3 regions of the Micromonospora sp. CA-248089 genome follow, and region 2 is predicted to be linked to each of the others. Evidence: riboswitches for the same ligand, from Rfam matches in the RefSeq annotation. Region 2 holds a riboswitch; each other region holds the start of a gene.

Evidence for each region. A riboswitch is a leader RNA that binds a small molecule or an ion and turns the genes downstream of it on or off. The one in region 2 is predicted to bind cyclic di-AMP.
Region 1: linked by a shared signal. The riboswitch ahead of ACQP26_RS10575 (C39 family peptidase) and the one ahead of ACQP26_RS00480 (NlpC/P60 family protein) in region 2 are both predicted to bind cyclic di-AMP.
Region 3: linked by a shared signal. The riboswitch ahead of ACQP26_RS22925 (coiled-coil domain-containing protein) and the one ahead of ACQP26_RS00480 (NlpC/P60 family protein) in region 2 are both predicted to bind cyclic di-AMP.

Annotation. Positions count from the first base shown of each region.
Region 1 covers NZ_CP192016.1:2,202,267-2,208,757, forward strand. The annotation lists gene ACQP26_RS10570 (hypothetical protein) at 534-1,298, shown strand; cyclic di-AMP (ydaO/yuaA leader) riboswitch at 1,608-1,750, shown strand; gene ACQP26_RS10575 (C39 family peptidase) at 1,944-2,798, shown strand; gene ACQP26_RS10580 (alpha/beta fold hydrolase) at 2,981-3,727, shown strand; gene ACQP26_RS10585 (CDP-glycerol glycerophosphotransferase family protein) at 3,734-5,410, opposite strand; gene ACQP26_RS10590 (bifunctional cytidylyltransferase/SDR family oxidoreductase) at 5,430-6,491, opposite strand, start outside.
Region 2 covers NZ_CP192016.1:95,794-102,284, reverse strand. The annotation lists gene ACQP26_RS00495 (pyridoxamine 5'-phosphate oxidase family protein) at 1-248, opposite strand, end outside; gene dcd (dCTP deaminase) at 327-905, shown strand; gene ACQP26_RS00485 (IS5 family transposase) at 1,065-1,973, shown strand; gene ACQP26_RS00480 (NlpC/P60 family protein) at 2,012-3,043, opposite strand; cyclic di-AMP (ydaO/yuaA leader) riboswitch at 3,057-3,191, opposite strand; gene ACQP26_RS00475 (N-acetylmuramoyl-L-alanine amidase) at 3,430-5,463, shown strand; gene ACQP26_RS00470 (C40 family peptidase) at 5,529-6,491, opposite strand, start outside.
Region 3 covers NZ_CP192016.1:4,905,728-4,912,218, forward strand. The annotation lists gene ACQP26_RS22915 (HelD family protein) at 1-1,871, shown strand, start outside; gene ACQP26_RS22920 (cation diffusion facilitator family transporter) at 1,966-2,880, shown strand; cyclic di-AMP (ydaO/yuaA leader) riboswitch at 3,024-3,154, shown strand; gene ACQP26_RS22925 (coiled-coil domain-containing protein) at 3,159-4,238, shown strand; gene ACQP26_RS22930 (SRPBCC family protein) at 4,263-4,775, opposite strand; gene ACQP26_RS22935 (STAS domain-containing protein) at 4,817-5,176, opposite strand; gene ACQP26_RS22940 (hypothetical protein) at 5,597-6,001, shown strand; gene ACQP26_RS22945 (BON domain-containing protein) at 6,159-6,491, shown strand, end outside.

The sequences.
Region 1 (6,491 bases), 2.1 Mb from region 2:
CGACACGCCGTGCGGCGGTGCGTTCGTGGGGGTTCGGCGGTAATTTGTACCCGTGCTTCCGATCGCGCTCACCTGCCCCGTGTGGTGGGTGGCGCGCTGGACCGCCCGGATGCTCGCCAGTCTCGCCGTGGTCGTCGCCTGTTCGTTCGGCGCCGCCACGCTGCCGTCCGGTGTCGCCGCTGCCGCCCCGGCTCCGGCGGCGGCCGTCCCGGCGTACCCCGTCGCCGGTGCCTCGGCCACCGTGCGGCCGGAGGCCGACCGCGCGGCCGAGCGGCAGGCCCTTCCCGCCGGTGTCCCGGCGCCCGCTCCCGGGCCGTCGGCCCGGCCGCACCGCAGCCGGTCCCGGCCGGCCGGGTCGCCGCGCCGGCCGGCCCGCGGGCCCCGCCCGCCCGCTGATCCGCCCACGGGCCGCGCCCGTTCACCGCACCCACCGAACGTCATCCCCGCACCCGCCCCGGCGGCCCGTTCCACCGGCCCGCCCCGGCGAGGTCGTGCGGGTCCTCCCGTCAGGTTCTTCCCGTGAGGTGCCGACCATGTCGCAGACCGCTCTGTACCACTTCCTCACCGCGGTGCCCGAGGCCGCCGCCATCTGGTCCTTCCTGCTGCTGCTCGCCCTGGGCCTGCTCGCCGCGCTCGTCGCCCGGCCGGAACGCGACCCCGAGCCGGAGGCCGTCCCCGAGCCGGCCGACGCCGACGCCGTCCGCCGCGACGATCTGGTCCGCTACGCCGAGGAGGTGGCGGTGGCCGCCGCCGGGGCCGCCCAGACGGCCCGTCGCCGCCGGGAGCGGTGGCTGGCCGCGCAGGACGAGGCGGACCGGGCCTGGACCGCGTACGACGAGGCGGACGGCGCCGCCCGCCGCCTGGCCGGCGCCGCCGCGCTGGGTGCCCCGCGCACCCCGCGCACCCCTGGCGAGTACGCGGCCCGGGAGCGCTGGCTGCACCACGCCGCCATGACGGCGCACTGGCGGGGCGACCTGACCGCCCGTCAGCTCGCCGACGTGCTGGCGCACCGCAACGGGTGGGATCCGCGCCGGCACCCGGCCGAGCAGGAGATCGTGCTGGCCCGCACGGTCCGGGACGGGCGCCGGGCCGGATGGGAGCGCGCCGCCGCGCGGGAGCGGGCGGCCTGGCGGGACGCGGAACTGGCCGCCGAGGCCGCCCGGACCCTCGCCGCCGAGGCGTACGCGGCAACCGTGGCCCTGCGGCCCGCTCTGCCGTACCGGAGCGCGACGACGAGCGCCCTGCCGGTGCCCGCGGCGGTCCGGAACGCGCGGTGGCGCCCGGCCCGGGTCGGCTGAGGCGACCCGTCTCGACCGAATTGTTACCCGGAATATGGTGAGCCCGGTCACCCGGGCCGCCGAATCGGGCGTGGGGCGCAGAACGGGTCATCGAGTCGCGCAATTGCCGGTCGGCTGCTCGCCGTCTGTCCTGTTTCCGCCGCCGGGTGCCGTCGAAACTGCTTGTCCCATTGAGTGAAGTCAGTAACCGGGTGTTCCGAAATCCGTTACCGCGGATCACGTTTACGCAGGTGGGAGCGCTTGGCATGGGACATACCCACCGGTAGTGTCGGCGCGTCCGATGCGGTAATCGATCGCCGACGGCGACGCCGCACCGACCCGCCTAATCGAGTTCCACGAACCGGGGACCCATGAGCACCATCGGGGTGAATCCGCGAGCCCACGGCCCGCGGTAGGGCGTACTTCCCGCCCGAATCCGTCAGCTAACCCGGTCGGCGGCCACGGAAGGAGTTACCCCTCTTGCCCACCCCTCGATCGTCCCCCCGCCTCCACGGCACCGCGGTGCCCGCGCTCGCCTGACGCGCGACCGGCAACCGCCCCCTGGGCGCCCGGCATCACGGGCGTTCCCGATCCCCCGGCCATCCGGCCCCGCCAGCACGTGTGAGTTCCTCCGCGTGCCGGGCCGGCGTGTGCCGCTCACGCCCCGTGGAGGATTTCGTGAAGCACCACCTGAAGCGTCAGCTGCGACGGATCGTCACCGAACGCCCGTACCAGATCATCGCCGGATCGGCCGCCGCGCTCGTGCTGGCCGCCGGTGCCGGCACCGTCGCCGCCGCCGGTGACGACGCCCCGGTCCAGGAGAACACCGCGGCGGTCGCCGATCTCGGCGCCGCCCGCCTCGGCGAGCAGCCCGCCAGCCGCGGCGAGGCCCGCATCGCCGTACCGCCGGCGTCGCCCAGCGCCTCGGCCGCGCCCAGCGCGTCGGCGAGCGCCTCCCCGTCGGCCAAGGCGGCGGCGGACCCGGACCTCACCCGGAAGGCCAAGCCGAAGCCGCCGTCGAGCAAGTCGCTCGACTACGACTACCAGGCGCAGATCAACTACTTCTACTGCGGCCCGGCCGCCGTGCGCAACGCGCTCAGCGCCGCCGGCATCGAGCGCAGCCAGGACGCGCTCGCCGGCCCGCTCGGCACCACCGAGATGGGCACCAACTCCGCCGAGGACACCACCCGGGTGCTCAACCAGCAGGTCAAGGGCAACCCGTACCGGACCCGCATGATTCCCGGCACCGCCACCCCGGCCCAGATGGACCGGCTCCAGGCCGACGTCGTCGAGGCGATCAGCAACGGCCGCGCGGTCGTCGCGAACGTCGCCGGTACCGCCACCGACACCAACGGCGGCTGGCACTCGTTCCCGGGCGGCCATTACGTCGCCGTGGTCGGCTACAAGGACGACGGCCGGACCGTACGGATCGCCGACTCGGCCGACCCGTCGCTGCCCTCGTACTGGCTCACCACGATCGACCTGGCGCACTGGATCGCCAGCCGCGGCTACTCCGCCTGACCGTCCCACCCCACCCCGGCCCCGCCTCGCCTCGCCCCGTTGATCTTGCAGTTGTGGCCCCGGCATAACGGGTGAGCCGGGCATCCCGGGGGCCGAAACCGCAAGATCGACGGGCTGGTGGGGGCCGGGGGTGGCGGGGTTCGGTCTCGCGTGTGCGGGGCGGGCGGTGGCAGACTGCGCCAATGGGCGATGCGACGGGGAAGCGGCACCTGATTCTCCTGCACGGCGTGGGTGCCACCGGCGAGGTGTGGCTGCCCTGGGCGCCGCTGCTGGAGCGCCGCTGGCCCGGCCGCTGGCTCGCCCCCGACCTCGCCGGTCACGGCTGGTCGCCGCCGCTGCCCGGCTACTCGTTCGAGGCCCTCGCCCAACGCGTGGCCGACGGGCTCGGCCCGGTACGGCTCGGCCCCACCGACCGGCTGGTGCTGCTCGGGCACTCGCTCGGCGGGGTGGTGGCGCTGGCGCTCGCCGCCCGGCAGCGGGCCCTTCCGGTCGACGCGGTGGTGGGGCTCGGCATCAAGGCGGTCTGGTCCCCGGCCGAGCTGGCGAAGTCGCAGGAACTGGCCGCGCGGCCGGTCACCTGGTTCGCCACCCGCGACGAGGCGGCTCGCCGCTACCTGCGGGTGTCAGGGCTCGCCGGGTTGTTCGCCCCGGACCATCCCGTGGTGGAGGCGGGGCTGCGGCGGGAGGACGGCCGCTGGCGGCTCGCCATGGATCCGGCGGCGTTCGCGGTCGGGGAGCCCCGGCTGGCGGCGCTGCTGGCCGCCACCGACGTGCCGGTGCTGCTGGCCCGGGGCGAGCAGGACCCGATGGTGACCGACGCGCAGCTCAAGGAACTGGGTGTGCCGGTGGCCACGCTGCCCGGGCTGGGCCACAACGCGCACGTCGAGGACCCGGCCGCGGTGCTCGCCCTGCTCGACCCGTACCTCTGAGCGGGCCTACACCACGGCGCGCGGCGCCGGGACCGACCATTCGGGTTCCAGCTCGCGGCGGGCGGCGGTGAGGAACGCCTCGGCGTAGCCGTCGGCGGGGAAGTCGCCCAGGTAGCGGGTCCGGGCCGCCCAGCGCTGCGCCGCCTTCGGGTCGGCGTCGAGCAGGTCGGTGAGCACCTCGTCCACGTTGGACATGTCGCGCCGCAGCACGTAGCCGGACGCCGCCAGCGGGAACCGCTCGACGAAGTGCTCGCCGTCGGCGCCAGTGTCGGTGACCGCGTACGGCTTGCCGGAGTAGAGCCAGTCGGAGATGACCCCGGAGACGTCGGAGACCAGCGCGTCGGCGCGGTTGACACATTCGGTGAGCGTCAGCTCGCGGCTCGCGGCGGCGCCGAACAGGTGCGGCCGGCCGGTCCTGGCCCGGTCGGCGGCGAGCAGTTCGGTGAGGCGGGCGAGCTGGCGGGCCGAGGCCGGGTTCTTGCCGGTGTACGGGTGGGCGCGCAGGATCACCGTGGCCCCCCTGTCGATCAGCCGGCGGATCAGCGTCTCGGCCACCGGCAGCGAGCAGTAGTTGGCGTCGGCGTGGTGCCCGGTCCAGGTCGGGGTGTAGAGGACCGTCGGGTGCGCCGACGGGGTGACCGGCTCCCGGCGTACCTCGATGGCCTCGACCTGGGGACGGCCGACCACGACGAACTTGTCGGCGGGGATCTCCACGCCGGCGCGGGCGTACCTGTCGATCGCCGCCTGCCCGGCCACGAAGATCTTGTCGAAGATGGCCGAGACCGGGTTGGCGCTCGGTGCCTTGTCGCTGTCGCCGTGGTGCAGCTGCACGTGGGTGAGCTGGTTGAACCGGATCAGGTGGGCGTTCTTCGCGCCGTGGTTGACGTAGAAGGCGACCCGCAGGCTGGGCACCAGCGCCTCGTCCAGCGCCTTCAGCGTGGGGCAGAGGACCACCGGGGCGCGGGTGGCGGCGGCCACCGCGGGCAGGAGCTCCGGCTCGCGCAGCACCACCACGAACGGGCGGCCGATCCGCTCCAGGTACGGCAGCCACATGGTGACCTGGTACTCCGAGCCGGGCGGCGCGGAGAAGTGCAGCACGAACTCGGGCCGGTGGTGGCGCAGCGCCCGGCCGACCGGTCCACCTCCGGCGGGCGGCCGGAACCGGCGCCGGGCGAGGTCGAGCGCGACCGCCCCGCATCCGGCGCCGACCAGCAGCGCGGCGGCCAGCGCCGTCCAGGCCGGCAGCGTCAGGGCGGCGGCGAGCGCCACCACGGCGAGCAGCACCAGCAGCGCGTCGCCCAGCCGGGCGGCGACCACGGGTGCCCACGTGCGGACCGGGAGGTTCGCCGCGCGGATCTCCAGCGCGCCGGCCTGCCGCAGCGGGCCGACCAGCAGCACCAGGCCGAGCAGCACCAGCGCGGTGGCGGTCAGCGCCGGGTCGAAACCGTCGTCGAGGCGCCGGGCGTAGCCGACCAGGATGCCGGCGGCGACGAGCACCGTCTCGGCGAGACCGTCGGCCGACGGCCGGACGCGGCGCTCCCAGGCGGTGGCGGCGAGCGCGGCCACCGCCAGCGCCAGGCCCCAGCCGGTGGCCCCGGTGAGCGCCACGACGAGGAAGGCCAGCACCGCCAGCCCGGTGGTCAGCACCCGGGCGAGCAGCTTGCGGACCAGGTCACCACGCATCTGACACGTCCCGTCGGGTTCAGGCGCCGGTGGACAGCTCGGACCGGTCGGCGCCGGGCTGGGCCGGTACGGCGGCCACCGGCTCGCCGGGGGAGCGGCGCACGTCGACCACCTGGCCGGTCAGCTCGGAGATCAGCACGTCCAGGGACGCCTGCGCGACCGCCTCGGAGGAGAGCAGCGTGTGCTCCGGCTCCTCGCCGAACGCCCGCGTCCGCATCGGGGTGGCGGTGCGCTCCGGGTTGACGCAGTTGACGCGTACCCCGAATTCGGCCCACTCGTCGGCGAGCGCCTGGGTGAGGTTGACCAGCGCGGCCTTGGTGGCGGAGTAGAGCGCGTAGCGGGCCCGGCCCCGGGTGTACGAGCTGGACGTGTAGAGCAGCAGCTGGCCCTTCGTCTGCTGCAGGTACGGCAGCGACTGGCGCGCGATGGTGACCGGGCCGACGAAGTTGACGTGCAGGAGACGGTCCATCGTCTCCGAGTCCATCTCGGCCAGCGCGCCCTTCTCCAGGATGCCGGCGGTGACCACCACGTGGTCGATCCGGCCGGTCGCCTCGAACGCGGTCTTCAGCGCGGCGGCCACGTCCTCGGCGCGCTCGACGTGCGTGCCGGTGGTGGAGCGGCTGAACGGGAAGACCTGGGCGCCGTAGGAGCGGGCCAGTTCGGCCAGGTCGTGGCCGATGCCGTAGCTGCCCCCGAAGACCACGATGGTCCGGCCGGTCAGCTCCTCGGCGTAGCTGCGGTGGTCGGTCAGGCGGGGCGCCTGGGCGGCGGCGAGCTGGAACAGCTTGTCGGCCAGGTGCACGTCGACCGGGTGGGTGACCTTGATGTTCTCGTCCGAGCCGTCGATCACCTTGATCGGCGTGCCGGGCAGGTAGCGCAGCACCACGCCGCAGTCGTCGGTGGCGGCGAAGTCGGGGTCGCCCTCGGCCCGCCGGTACGCCTCGCGGATGGTGCCGGAGCGGAACGCCTGCGGGGTCTGGCCGCGGCGCAGCCGGGACCGGACCGGGATGTCGGTGATGCAGTCGTCCGCGTCGACCTGGATGATCGTGTCGGCGGACGGGATGGCCACGTCGACGGCCGA
Region 2 (6,491 bases):
TCCTCCGGCGGGAACGAGTGCAGCGCGTAGCGACCGTCGCGTTCGAGGTCGCGGCGCTTCGGTGAGTCGATGACGAAGCACCAGAGCCCGTCGGCGGTGATCACCGGAGAGACCGGATGGACTCGGGGGCCGCCGTCGGCGCGGACCGTGGCGAGGTAGCCGAAGCCCGGCCCGTACTGCTGCATCAGGAGGCGGATCTCGTCGGCGAGGCGGGGCTCGTCGGCGGCGAATTCGGACCAGGAAGCCATGTGGACACTCTATCGAACACGTGTACGAAGATGTAGTGCGACACGCAGGTCACCCATACCGGTCGCTATGGTGTTCCGATGCTGCTCTCCGACCGCGACCTGGTCTCCGAGATCAAGGCCGGCACGCTCGCACTGGAGCCCTTCGAGCCCACGCTGGTGCAGCCGTCGAGCATCGACGTACGCCTGGACCGGCTGTTCCGGGTCTTCAACAACCACCTCTACACGCACATCGACCCGTCGATCCAGCAGGACGACCTGACTTCGATGGTGGAGGTGCCGGAGGGGCAGCCGTTCGTGCTGCACCCGGGCGAGTTCGTGCTCGCCTCCACGCTCGAGGTGATCTCGCTCGGTGACCAGCTCGCCGGCCGGCTGGAGGGCAAGTCGAGCCTGGGGCGGCTGGGGCTGCTGACGCACTCGACCGCCGGCTTCATCGACCCGGGCTTCTCCGGCCACGTCACGCTGGAGCTGTCGAACGTGGCGAACCTGCCGATCACGCTCTGGCCGGGCATGAAGATCGGCCAGCTCTGCATCTTCCGGCTCTCCTCGCCGGCCGAGCACCCGTACGGTTCGGCCGTCTACGGCTCGCGTTACCAGGGGCAGCGCGGACCGACGCCGAGCCGGTCCTGGCAGAACTGGCGTACCTGGCCGACGCGCTGACGGCGCCCGAAGTTGTTAATAAGGGCCCCCTCCTCTACCGGAGGCGTTAAGTGAGTGTTTGAGATTTGGGGTGCGGCGGCGTGTTGGGTTGAGGTGAGGGAAGGCCCTCGGTAGGTCCGGTGGTGTCGAGCCAACCGTTTCCATACCGAGGGCCTTCTGATGACGTTGTACCCGATCACTGTCACGCCGTCCGCGTCGCCCCGCCGTTATCCGTCGCAGCGGGTGCGGCGGGAGCGGGAACGGGCGGTGCGGCGGCGGTATCCCGGTGATCTGACCGATGCGCAGTGGGCGTTGATCGCGCCGCTGGTCACGCCGGTGTCGGTCGGTCGGCGGGGGCGGCCGCCGTCGCATCCGATGCGGGCGATCGTCACGGCGATCTTGTATGTGGCCTGCACCGGTTGTCCGTGGCGGGCCCTGCCGCGGGAGTTCCCGCCCCCGGGGACGGTGTACTGGTGGTTCGCTCGATGGCGCGATGACCACACGTTGATGCGTCTGCACGACCGGTTGCGGGAGCAGTGCCGTACCGCCGCCGGACGGCACGCGCATCCCAGCGCCGGAGCGATCGATTCTCAGTCGGTGCGCGCCGCGGACACCGTGCCCCGACACAGCCGCGGTTTCGACGTGGCGAAGAAGGTCAACGGCCGTAAACGCCACATCGTCGTGGACACCATGGGCCTACTCCTGGCCGTCATGATCACCGGCGCGCACGTCAACGACCGCACCATCGCCCGGGACCTGCTCTGGCGCACCCGGCTGTTCCACCCCCGCCTGCGCCTGCTCTGGGCAGACGGCGGCTACATCGGCACCCTGAGCACCTGGGCCCGCCACGCCCTCGACCTCACCGTGCACCTGGTCCACAAACTCCCCGGACAACACACCTTCGTCGTGCTGCCCCGCCGCTGGGTCGTCGAACGCACCTTCGCCTGGATCAGCAAGAAACGCCGCTGCGTCCGCGACTACGAACGCCTACCGGCCAGCCACGCCGCCTTCGTTACCTGGGCCATGATCCACGTCATGGTCACCCGCCTGGCCCGACACACGAAACCGGCCCAGGCAACCCACACCTGAGCCGGAATCTCAAACACTCACTAAGAGGGGGCCCTTCCTTACACGCGGCCGAAGCTGTTGATGTCGCCGTCGTCGACGCGCTTCATCGTGATGGGCTTGCCGGACTGGGAGGCGTGCACCACCCAGCCGTCACCCACGTACATCGCCACGTGGTGCAGGTCGCTGTAGTAGAAGACGAGGTCACCGGCGCGCAGCTCGGCGCGGCTGATCCGCTTCGTCATCCCGTGCTGCTGGCGTGCGTTGTGCGGCAGCGAGACGCCGCCCTTGGCCCAGGCTGCCATGGTCAGGCCGGAGCAGTCGAAGTGGTCGGGCCCGGCCGCGCCCCAGACATAGATCTTGCCGATCTGGGCGCAGGCGAACTTGACCGCCGCTCCGGCCGCGCCACCGGGGTAGCCGGCCGGGCAGGGTGCCGGGCGCAGCGGACCGCCGCCGCCCTTGCCGTACACCTTGAGCCGCAGCTTCTGCAGCCGGGCGATCTCGGCGTCGATCTGCTTCTTCTTTGCCGCGAGCTGGGCCTCGGTACGGGCCAGCCCGGCGATCATCTCGTCCAGCGGCTTCTTCTTCGCCGCCAGTTCGTCGCGCAGCGCGGCGACGGAGCGCACCTGCTCGTGCTGGCGGTGCGCGAAGCGGTCGAGCAGTTCCAGGCCGTTCACCAGGTCTCCCGGTGAGCGGCTGCCCAGCAGCGCGTTGACGGTGGAGAGGTTGTCGCCCTTGTAGGCGTCGGCGGCGAGCCCGCCGACCTGGCCGAGGGCGGCGTCCACCCGGGCCTGGAGGGGTGCGATCTGCCGGCCGAGGGCGTCGGCCTGCTTGCGCCGCGCGGCGAGCTGCTCGCGTACGGCGTTGACCTGTTCGATGACCGGTTCGAGCTTGTTCCAGTCGCGGTCGATCTGGGCCTCGATCTCGGCGACCGAGGGTTCGGCGTGTGCCGCAGTCGCGCCGCCGGTCAGAACGACGGCGGTGCCGACCAGCGCGGCGAGGGCGGTGGTGAAGCGGGACCAGCGGGAACGCGGCGCGACGCTGGACCGGTCGGTGGACCGGTTCGACGACGGCCGCGGGGCATGGAGTGCCACCGGGCGTCCGTACTCCTTCTTCCGTACCGCCTACCGGGTTAGCTGACGGATTCGGGCGGGAAGGGAGCCGCCCTACCGCATCGCTGCGGATTCACCCCAGGTACCTGGTTCCCCGGCTCGCCCGTGGGCGACTCGGCGGTGTCGGACCGTCACCGACCGGGTTGGACGGTGAGACGTGCGGCCGACGATTCACCAGAGTAGGGACCACCGTTATCGATCCGCAACTTCCAGCGCGGTGACACTCCGTACGCGATGAAGGGCCGCATCCCGGGCGGAGGTGAAGTTTTCTTTCAAGGCTGATTACTCAGTGGAAAGGTATTGACCCTTGCGGGTGTGCGGAGTGAGGGTGGAGACGCAGTGACCCCCATCCCTGTCCAGGAGGTTCGATGCTCCTCTCCGCCCCGCCGTCGGGCAGACGGATACTGCTCGCCGCCGCCGTGGCGACAGCCACCGCGCTGGCGACGACCGGCCCGGTGACCGCCGCGCCGGACACGTCCGCGCCCGCGAGCGACAGGCAACAACAATACGCCGCCGCCGCGGCCGAGTACGGCGTACCGCAGAACGTGCTGCTCGGCGTCTCCTATCTGGAGTCCCGCTGGGACACCCACCCGGGGCAGCCGAGCACCAGCGGCGGCTACGGCCCGATGCACCTGACCGACGCCGCCCACATCCTCGCCACGCCGGGCAGCGCCCACGTCGACGAGGACGAGGACCCGCGCGGCGACGACGCCCGCCCGCTGAAGCTCGACCCGGCCACCGCGGCCGCGCCGAAGCGGGAGACGCCGCTGCCGAGCGCCTCGCTCCAGACGCTCGACGCGGCAGCCGCGCTCACCGGGCTCGACGCGCGCACGCTGCGGACCGACCCGGCCGCGAACATCCGCGGTGGGGCGGCGCTGCTGGCGTCGTACCAGAAGGCTCTGGGTGGGCCGGTCGGTGCCGGCACCGACCCGGCGGCCTGGTACGGCGCGGTGGCCCGGTACTCCGGCGCGGACACCTCCGACGCCGCGGCGGCCTTCGCCGACGAGGTGTACGACCAGCTCGGCCAGGGCGCCAGCCGGACCACCGACGACGGTCAGCGGGTCACGCTCGCCGCCAGCGCAGCGACGCCGGACCGCTTTAGGCTGGCCCGCCTCGGCCTGCGCAACGCACAGCGGCCGGACGGACTGGAGTGCCCCGTCCGGCTCGCCTGCGAGTGGATTCCGGCGCCGTACGAGCAGCTCAGCGACGACCCGGGCGACTACGGCAACCACGACCTGGCCGACCGGCCGAAGCAGCAGAAGATCGAGTACATCGTCATCCACGACACCGAGGGCTACTTCGGCCCGAGCGTCGACCTGGTGAAGCGGGCCGACTACCTGGGCTGGCACTACACGCTGCGCTCGGTGGACGGCTACATCGCCCAGCACATCAAGACCAAGGACGTCGGCTGGCACGCCGGCAACTGGTACGTCAACGCGAAGTCCATCGGCCTGGAGCACGAGGGCTTCGCCGGTCAGGGCACCTGGTACACCGAGGCGATGTACCGCACCTCCGCCAAGCTGGTGCGTCACCTGGCGCTGAAGTTCGGCATCCCGATGGACCGGCAGCACATCATCGGCCACGACAACGTGCCCGGCATCACCGCCGCCAACGTGGGCGGGATGCACTGGGACCCGGGACCGTACTGGGACTGGTCGCACTACTTCGACCTGATGAAGGCGCCGTTCCGCGGCACCGGCACGCCCCGTACCGGCCTGGTCACCATCGACCCGGACTTCGCCACCAACCGGCCGACGTTCACCGGCTGCAACCAGCAGCCGCCCGGCGTCCCGACGCCCCGGCCGCCGGCCGAGCCGTGCCCGTCGCGCGGTTCCTCGTCGGTGATCCTGCGGACTGCGCCGAGCCCGGACGCCCCGCTGGTCAACGACCTCGGGCTGCGCCCGGACGGCACGCCGGACACGATGTACATCTCCGACCACGGCGCCCGCGCCTCCGCCGGCCAGACGTACGCGCTCGCCGGCCGGCAGGGCGACTGGACGGCGATCTGGTACCTCGGCCAGAAGGCCTGGTTCCTCAACCCGGCCTCCGCGCCGACCGCCAAGTGGGCCACCGGCTTCGTGGTGACGCCGCGGCCCGGCAAGGCCACCATCCCGGTGTACGGGCGGGCCTACCCGGAGCAGGCCGCCTACCCGGACACCATCCCGTACCAGACCATCTCGCCGCTGCAGTACACGTTCGCCGCCGGCCAGCGGTACGCGGTGGGCGGGGTGCTGCCCGGCGAGTACTACCGGGCGGTCTCGTTCGACGGTTCGGCACCGGGTGACCGGACCGTGGTCCGCGGCAAGAACCGGTACGTGCAGGTCCAGTTCGGTCACCGGATCATGTTCGTGAACCTGGACGACGTGCTGGTGCTGCCGTCCCCCGTCGGCGCGCCGCGCTGACCATTCCGCGAACACGCGAAGGCCCCCGGTCCCTGCGGACCGGGGGCCTTTCGGTGTGACCGCTGTCAGCTGACCCGGACGAAACCGGCCAGTGGCTGGGTGTTGATGCTCGACACCTGGACCGGTTTACCGGTACGTGGCGCGTGCACCATCACCCCGTTGCCGAGATAGAGCCCGACGTGATGCAGGTCGGAGCCGAAGAACACCAGGTCACCGGGGCGTGCCTCGGAACGGGAGACCCTGCGGCCCTCGTTCCATTGAGCACCGGTGAAGTGGGTCAGCGAGATGCCGGCCGCCTTGTACGCGTACTGGGTGAGGCCGGAGCAGTCGAACGAGTTCGGGCCGGTGGCGCCCCACACGTACGGGTCGCCGACCTGGGCGCACGCCGTCTTGATGGCGGTCCGCGCGGCGCTGCTCACCACACCGTCGATCTTGGGGCAGCCCGCCGGGCGGATCGAGGTCACGGGGAGCATGGCGGTCAGCCGCTTGATCTCCGAGTCGATCTGCTTCTTCTTCGCCGCGAGGTCGTTCTGCTGCTTGATCTCCAGCGCGATCAGCGCGTCGAGCTTTTCCTTCTGCTTGTTGTACTCGTCGCGCACCTTGAGCACACCGGCGATCTGGCGGCGCTGGTCGTCGGCGATCCGGTCCAGCATGACCAGCTGCTCGGCCAGCGTGCCCGGCTTGGTGTTCACCAGCAGCGCGCCCAGCTCCTGCGACGGGCCCTGGATGTAGTACCGGGCCGCGATGTCGCCGACCTTGTTCATGGCGAGCGTGGAGGCGAGCTCCAGCGGCACCATCTTGTCCTTCAGCGCCTTGGACTTCTTCTGGTTGGCGCGGAGCTGCGAGCGGACCTTGTTGAACTGCTCGATGGTGGGCTCGAGCTGCTCCCACTGCTTGTCGATCTGCGCGTCGATCTCGTCCACGGACGGCGCCGCGTACGCCGGGGCCGTCAGCATGCCGGCGCCGACCGCGGCGGCCGCGACCAGGGTGACCAGACGGCGTACCACCCGTTGGAACCCGGCCCGCCG
Region 3 (6,491 bases), 1.7 Mb from region 2:
GGACCGGTCAGGTGCTGCACGTCGGCCGCCTCGGTGTGCGGGGCGTGGACGCGGAGACGCTGGTGGTGGACTGGCGGGCGCCCGCCGCCGCCGCGTTCTACCAGGCGACGCCCGCCGAGCCGCGCGGCGTGGTGCGCCGGCGCACGATCCAGTCCGCCTCGGAGAAGGTCACCCGGATCGAGGACGACCTGCTGGACCCGGAGGCCGCGCCGCCGGACATGGCGGTGGTCGGTGACGGGGCGCTGCTGGCCACGCTGTCCCGGGCCACCGGCCGTGGCATGCGGGACATCGTCGCCACCATCCAGCGCGAGCAGGACGAGGCGATCCGCTCCCCCGGCAACGGCGTCACGATCGTCTCCGGCGGCCCGGGCACCGGCAAGACGGCGGTGGCGCTGCACCGGGCCGCGTACCTGCTCTACTCCGACCGGGCCCGGTACGCCGGCGGCGGCATCCTGGTGGTCGGCCCGTCCGGCGTGTTCGTCGAGTACATCGCCTCGGTGCTGCCCTCGCTCGGCGAGGAGACCGCCACGCTGCGCTCGCTCGGCTCGCTGTTCCCCGGCCTGTCCGCGTCCCGCACCGACCCGCCGGACGTGGCGGCGGTGAAGGGATCGCTGCGGATGCGCCGGGTGCTGGAACGCGCGGTCCGCGACGCGGTGCCGGACTCCCCGGCCGAGTTGCGCCTGCTGTACCGGGGTGAGCTGCTGCGCCTGGAACGCCCCGCGCTGGACGCGATCCGGGACCGGACGCTCGCCCGTGGGGCGCGCCGCAACGAGGTACGCCGGGCGGCGTTCGACGCCGTCCTGGCCGCGCTCTACGCCCAGGCCCGCACGCTGCGGTTGGGCCGGCTGCCGGAGCAGCCCGCGTTCGAGGACGAGATCATCGAGCGGCCGGAGTTCCGGGAGTTCCTCAAGGCGTGGTGGCCCCGGCTGCACCCACGGCACGTGCTGGACTGGCTGGCACGCCCGGACCGGCTGCGCCGCTACGCCGGGGGCGTCCTCTCCTCGGCGGAGATCCGGCTGCTCGCCGACGCGTACCGGAGCCTCGGCACCGAGGGGCTGACGGTGGCCGACATCGCGCTGCTGGACGAGCTGGACGCGCTGCTCGGCAAGCCGGTGCAGCGGGCCCGGCCCAAGCGCGATCCGTACCAGCTCGCCGGTGGCGTGCGCGAGCTGAGCACGTACGCCGACCGGCAGCGTGCCGCCCGCGCGGCGGCGCGGGAGCGTCCGGCCGACTACCGCGACTACGCGCACGTGGTGGTCGACGAGTCGCAGGACGTCTCGCCGATGCAGTGGCGGATGATCGGCCGGCGCGGCCGGCTGGCGTCCTGGACGGTGGTCGGTGACCCGGCGCAGACGGCCTGGACGGGCGATCCGCAGGAGCTGGACCGTGCCCGCGACCAGGCGCTGGGGCGGCGCAAGCGGCACCGCTACGAGTTGACCACCAACTACCGCAACTCGGCGGAGATCTTCGCGGTGGCGGCGGCGGAGATCCGCCGCCTGTACCCGGATCTGCCGCTGCCCGACGCGGTGCGGTCCACGGGCGTGCCGCCGGTGGAGCGTACGGTGCCCGCCGCCGACCTGCCGGCGGCCACGGTCGAGGCGGCCGAGGCGCTGCTCGCGCAGGTGGAGGGCACCGTCGGTGTGATCACGCCGGTGCCGCGCCGGGACGAGGTGGCCGGCTGGCTGGGCGCGCTCGGCACGGGCCGCCTCCAGGTGGTGACCAGCCTCCAGGCCAAGGGCATGGAGTACGACGGCGTGGTGCTGGTGGCGCCGAGCGAGATCCGGGCCGACCCGGGCTCGGGCGTACGCACGCTCTACGTCGCGCTGTCCCGCGCCACCCAGCGCCTCACCACGCTCGATCCGGTGGGGTGAGTGGCCGCGTCGGCGCCACCCACAGTTCACTTGCATACATAGCGATGTGAACATACATTGAGCCTGGCCGGTACGGGGCAGGGAAGGTGTTGGCGTGGGCGCAGGTCATGACCACAGCGGCGCGGTGGCCAACGCGGCACACCGCCACCGGGGCCGCCTCTGGGCCGCCTTCGCGCTGCTCGCCGCCCTCATGGTGGTCGAGGCGGTGGCCGCCTTCACGACCGGATCGCTCGCGCTGCTCTCCGACGCCGGGCACATGTTCACCGACGTCCTCGGCATCGGCATGGCGCTCGCCGCGATCTCCGCCACCCGCCGCGCCGGCACCGACCCGCAGCGCACGTTCGGGCTCTACCGGCTGGAGGTGCTCGCCGCCCTCGCCAACGCCGTACTGCTCGGCGCCGTCGCGGTCTACGTCCTCATCGAGGCGGTACGCCGGTTCGGCGAGCCGCCGGAGGTGCTGGCCGGCCCGATGCTCGTGGTGGCGGTGCTCGGCCTGCTCGCCAACATCGTCGCGTTCGCGCTGCTGCGCGCCGGGTCGAAGGAGAGCATCAACCTGCGCGGGGCGTACCTGGAGGTGCTCGGCGACCTGCTCGGCTCGCTCGGCGTGATCGCCGCCGCGTTGATCATCACGGTCACCGACTGGTGGTGGGCCGACCCGCTCGTCGCCGTCGGCATCGGCGTGTTCATCCTGCCGCGCACCTGGCGGCTCGGCCGGGCCGCGGTCCGCATCCTGGTGCAGGCCGCGCCGGAACACCTCCAGGTCACCGCCGTGCACGACCGGCTGGCCGCCGTGCCGGGTGTGGCCGAGGTGCACGACCTGCACGTCTGGACGCTCACCTCGGGCATGGAGGTGGCCTCGGCGCACCTGACCACCGACCCGGGCGTGGACCCGGCCGGGGTGCTGGCCGCCGCGCGGGCCGCCCTGCACGAGGACTTCTCCATCGATCACGCCACGTTGCAGGTCGAGCCCGGAGCGTCAGCCGGAGTGTGCGGAAAGACCGAGTGGTGATTAGGACAGACTTAAATCACTGTGACTGTTGTAGTCTTATGCCGGTTTTGCCCCGCCTAGTGGCATTGCTCGACGGAGCCGTGCCCGGGCAGCGCCGGTAGTCTCGGTCGCGGCCGCACCCGCGGGCGCCACCGGCCCCGGTGGGGCGGCCGTCGCCTAATCGTCCGCAGGGGCGAGCCGGGGAACCACGTACGTGGGGTGCATCCGCGTCAGCGGTAGGGATCTTCCGTCCCGAACCCGTCAGCTAACCCGGTCGGCGTTGACGGAAGGACGTGTGAATGCCCCCAGTGGCACCTGTACGACGGACGGCCGCCCGGTTGGCGGCCCTGCTCGTCGCGACGCTGGCCCTCGGCGTCGCGACCGTTCCGGTCTCCCCCGCCTCCGCGGCGCCGGCGACCGGCCTGCTCGCCGCCGCACCCGGCGGCGACGACGAGGGCGGCACGCCGGAACTGCGCGCCCAGCTCGACGCGGCCAGCAAGGGCTGGCTGGAGGCGAAAGCCGCGCTGAACCGGTCGGTGACCCGCCAGAAGCAACTGAACGACCAGCTCAAGACCGTCGGCGCCGAGCTGGCCGTACGCGACGCCAAGGTCGGCGAGATCGCCGCGGTGGCGTACCGCAACGGCCGCCTGGGCACCGCCGGGGCGCTGCTCGGCAGCAGCAGCCCGGAGGGCTTCATGGACCGGGCCGCCGCGCTGGAGCAGGTCGCCGCGCACGAGGACCGTACGCTGCGCGACCTGATCACCACCCGGGACGAGGCCACCCGCACCCGTGCCCAGCTCGACGGGGAGATCCGCGAGCAGCGCAAGCAGGTCGCGGTGATGGGCAAGCGCAAGGAGCAGGCCGAGCGCGCCCTGGAGGTCGCCAACGACCGCGCCTCGCGCAGCAGCACCAGCGGCGGTGGCAGCGTCCAGGGCACCTCCAACAAGAACGCGAAGCCGGCGCCACGCAACTCGGACGGCTCCTGGCCGTCGGAGTCGTGCAGCGTCAACGACCCGACCCCGGCGAACGGCTGCATCACCCCGCGCACGTTGCACGCGCTGCAACAGGCAAAGGCGGCGGGCTTCACCCGGTACGTCTCGTGCCATCGACCCAGCGGCTCGGGTGAGCACCCGAAGGGGCGGGCCTGCGACTTCGCCGCGCAGAAGAACGGCTTCGGCGGCGTGGCCAGCGGCGGTGACCGGACGTACGGCAACAACCTGGCCGCGTACTTCGTGCGCAACGCCGACCCGCTCGCCGTGCTCTACGTGATCTGGTTCAAGCAGATCTGGCTGCCCAGCAGCGGGTGGAAGTCGTACAGCGGCGGCAACGGCGACCCGTCCAGCGACCACACCAACCACGTGCACCTGTCGGTGTACTGAGCGCGCCCGGAAGGGGCGGCCGGATCAGGCCGGCCGCCCCTCCAGGGTCGCCCCGAGACGCGCCGCCAGGCCCAGGTGAGCCGCCCGGGCCTGGCGGAACGCGTACCCGAACAGCGGTGCCGGTGCGGTGAGCGTGATCTCCACGTCGATGCGTACCGTGCCGTCCGGCTCGTCGCGCAGGCGGGTGTGGTTGCGGACCGTCGTCGCGGGTTGCTGACGCGCCACGGTGACGACCTCGTCCTCGCCGGCGATCAGCACGTCCGCCTGGTACGTGACCGGGAAGTGCATCGGGCCGAGTTGCAGCCGGTCGGTGATCGCGTAGCTGGCCAGCGCGCCCGGCCGGGCCGGCAGCTTCCGGACCCGGACGATCAGCGGATGCAGCTCGCCCTGGCGACTCAGGTCACCCAGTAGCGCCACCGCTTCGGCCCGGGTGCACCGGGCCTGCACGGTGTAGCTGAAGCTGTCGCTGCTCTGCAAGCGGGCCCCCTCGCCGTCGTGCGTCGCGACGATCGTCCCGTACCGACGCCGGACTGGCAACGGGTAGAAGGTCCCCTGGCAGCAGGGGGTGTGGACGGCGCTCAGGCGCCGGGCAGCACCTCGGGGGTGTCGTCGGCGAACCACGGCTCGGGCGCGCCGAACAGGCCGAGCAGGCCGGTCACCCAGAGCTGCCGGTGCACGAACCGGCTCGGCTCGGTGACCACGAGCTTGACGCCGCTGACCTCGCAGGTCTGGAAGCCCGCGACCATGGCGCTGATGCCGACCGAGTCGATGAACGTGACGAGCCGCATGTTCAGCTCGATTCGCGAGGGACGGCCCTTCGCGAGCACCTCGGCGATCGCTTCCCGCACCTCGTACGCGGTGTCGACGTCGATCTCCCCACGGGGCGCGATCTGGACGACACCACCCGGCCGCACCGACTTCACGATCGACAGGCTCACGCGAGCACCTCCACTCGCCCATGACGGGCGCCTCATCAGTACGCGGGCCGCGACCGAGAGTATTCCTCCAACGGCCCGGTCGCCACCCCCCGGGATGAGCAATTCGCGAACTGGGCACACCTGGGCGTACCCAATCCGGACCTCCGGGTTCCAGTTTCCCCTGTTTGGCGGGTCGCGGCCAACCGTGCGACCGGGCGGGCCCGCCGATCCGCCGACCAGGGTAGCGGGCGCACGCACGTCCCGTCGGCACCGGTCCCGGCGCGTTCGAGTGGTTCGTCCCGTTCGCTGTCCGGCCTGCCCGTGACGCCCGCCTGGTTTGCCGCGCCCGCCCGTGGGGCACTGCCCGAGACAGTGAACCCGCCGGATGGACACCGGAGTCCGAAGTGGCCGCCGGCCTTCGGCACCCGAGGAGGTAGAACGATGTTCGGATCCAACCTGCTGGACCGCCGGGGCAAGGCCGAGCGGGTCGCCGACCAGGCGTGGCAGAACCTGCTCTCCGCCGTCGGTTCCGCCGGTGACAGCGTGCGCGACGCCACCCGGACCGCCCGCCGCAGCTCCTCCGGCCTGGCCGACGACGCCACCGACCTGGTCGGCTCCGCCGCCGAGGAGGCACGCCGCCGGGCCTCCCTCGCCTTCGACGCGCTCGCCGGCCGCCGGCCCGCGCTGCCGTGGACGCTGCTGATCGCGGCGGCGCTGGCGGGCGCGGCGATCGGCTGGGCCGCCGGCACCGCGGCACGCGCCGCCGGCAGCCGGGACCGCGCCGCGGACGAGATCGAGTTCGTGGACGTGGACCGGCCGAACTCCCCGGCCGGCCTGGACGGCTGACCCACGTACGACCCGACGACGGCCGCTCCCGGGACTCCCGGGGGCGGCCGTCGTGCTGCCTCACCCCGGCCGGGTGAGGGCCGCTCACCCGGGACGCGCGCAGGATCGCGGGTGCGGGACACGTGCCCGCGCCGCGATCGACGGGAGGGAGAGCCGGATGGCCACCGACACGATCACCCGTACCGACCGGGACATCCAGTCCGCCGTGCTCGACGAGCTGACCTGGGAGCCGCGGGTCGGCCCGGACGAGATCGGGGTGACCGTCACCGAGGGCGTGGTGACGCTCACCGGCCGGGTGGACAGCTACGCCAAGAAGTGGGCCGCCGAGCGGGCCGCGCACCGCGTCTTCCGGGTCCGCGCCGTCGCCAACGACCTCGCCGTCCGGATCGACACCGCGGCCGGGCGGGAGGATCCGGAGATCGCCGTCGCGGCCGTACGGGCGCTGGAGTGGGACGCTTTCGTGCCGATCGAGGCGTTGCAGGTGACGGTG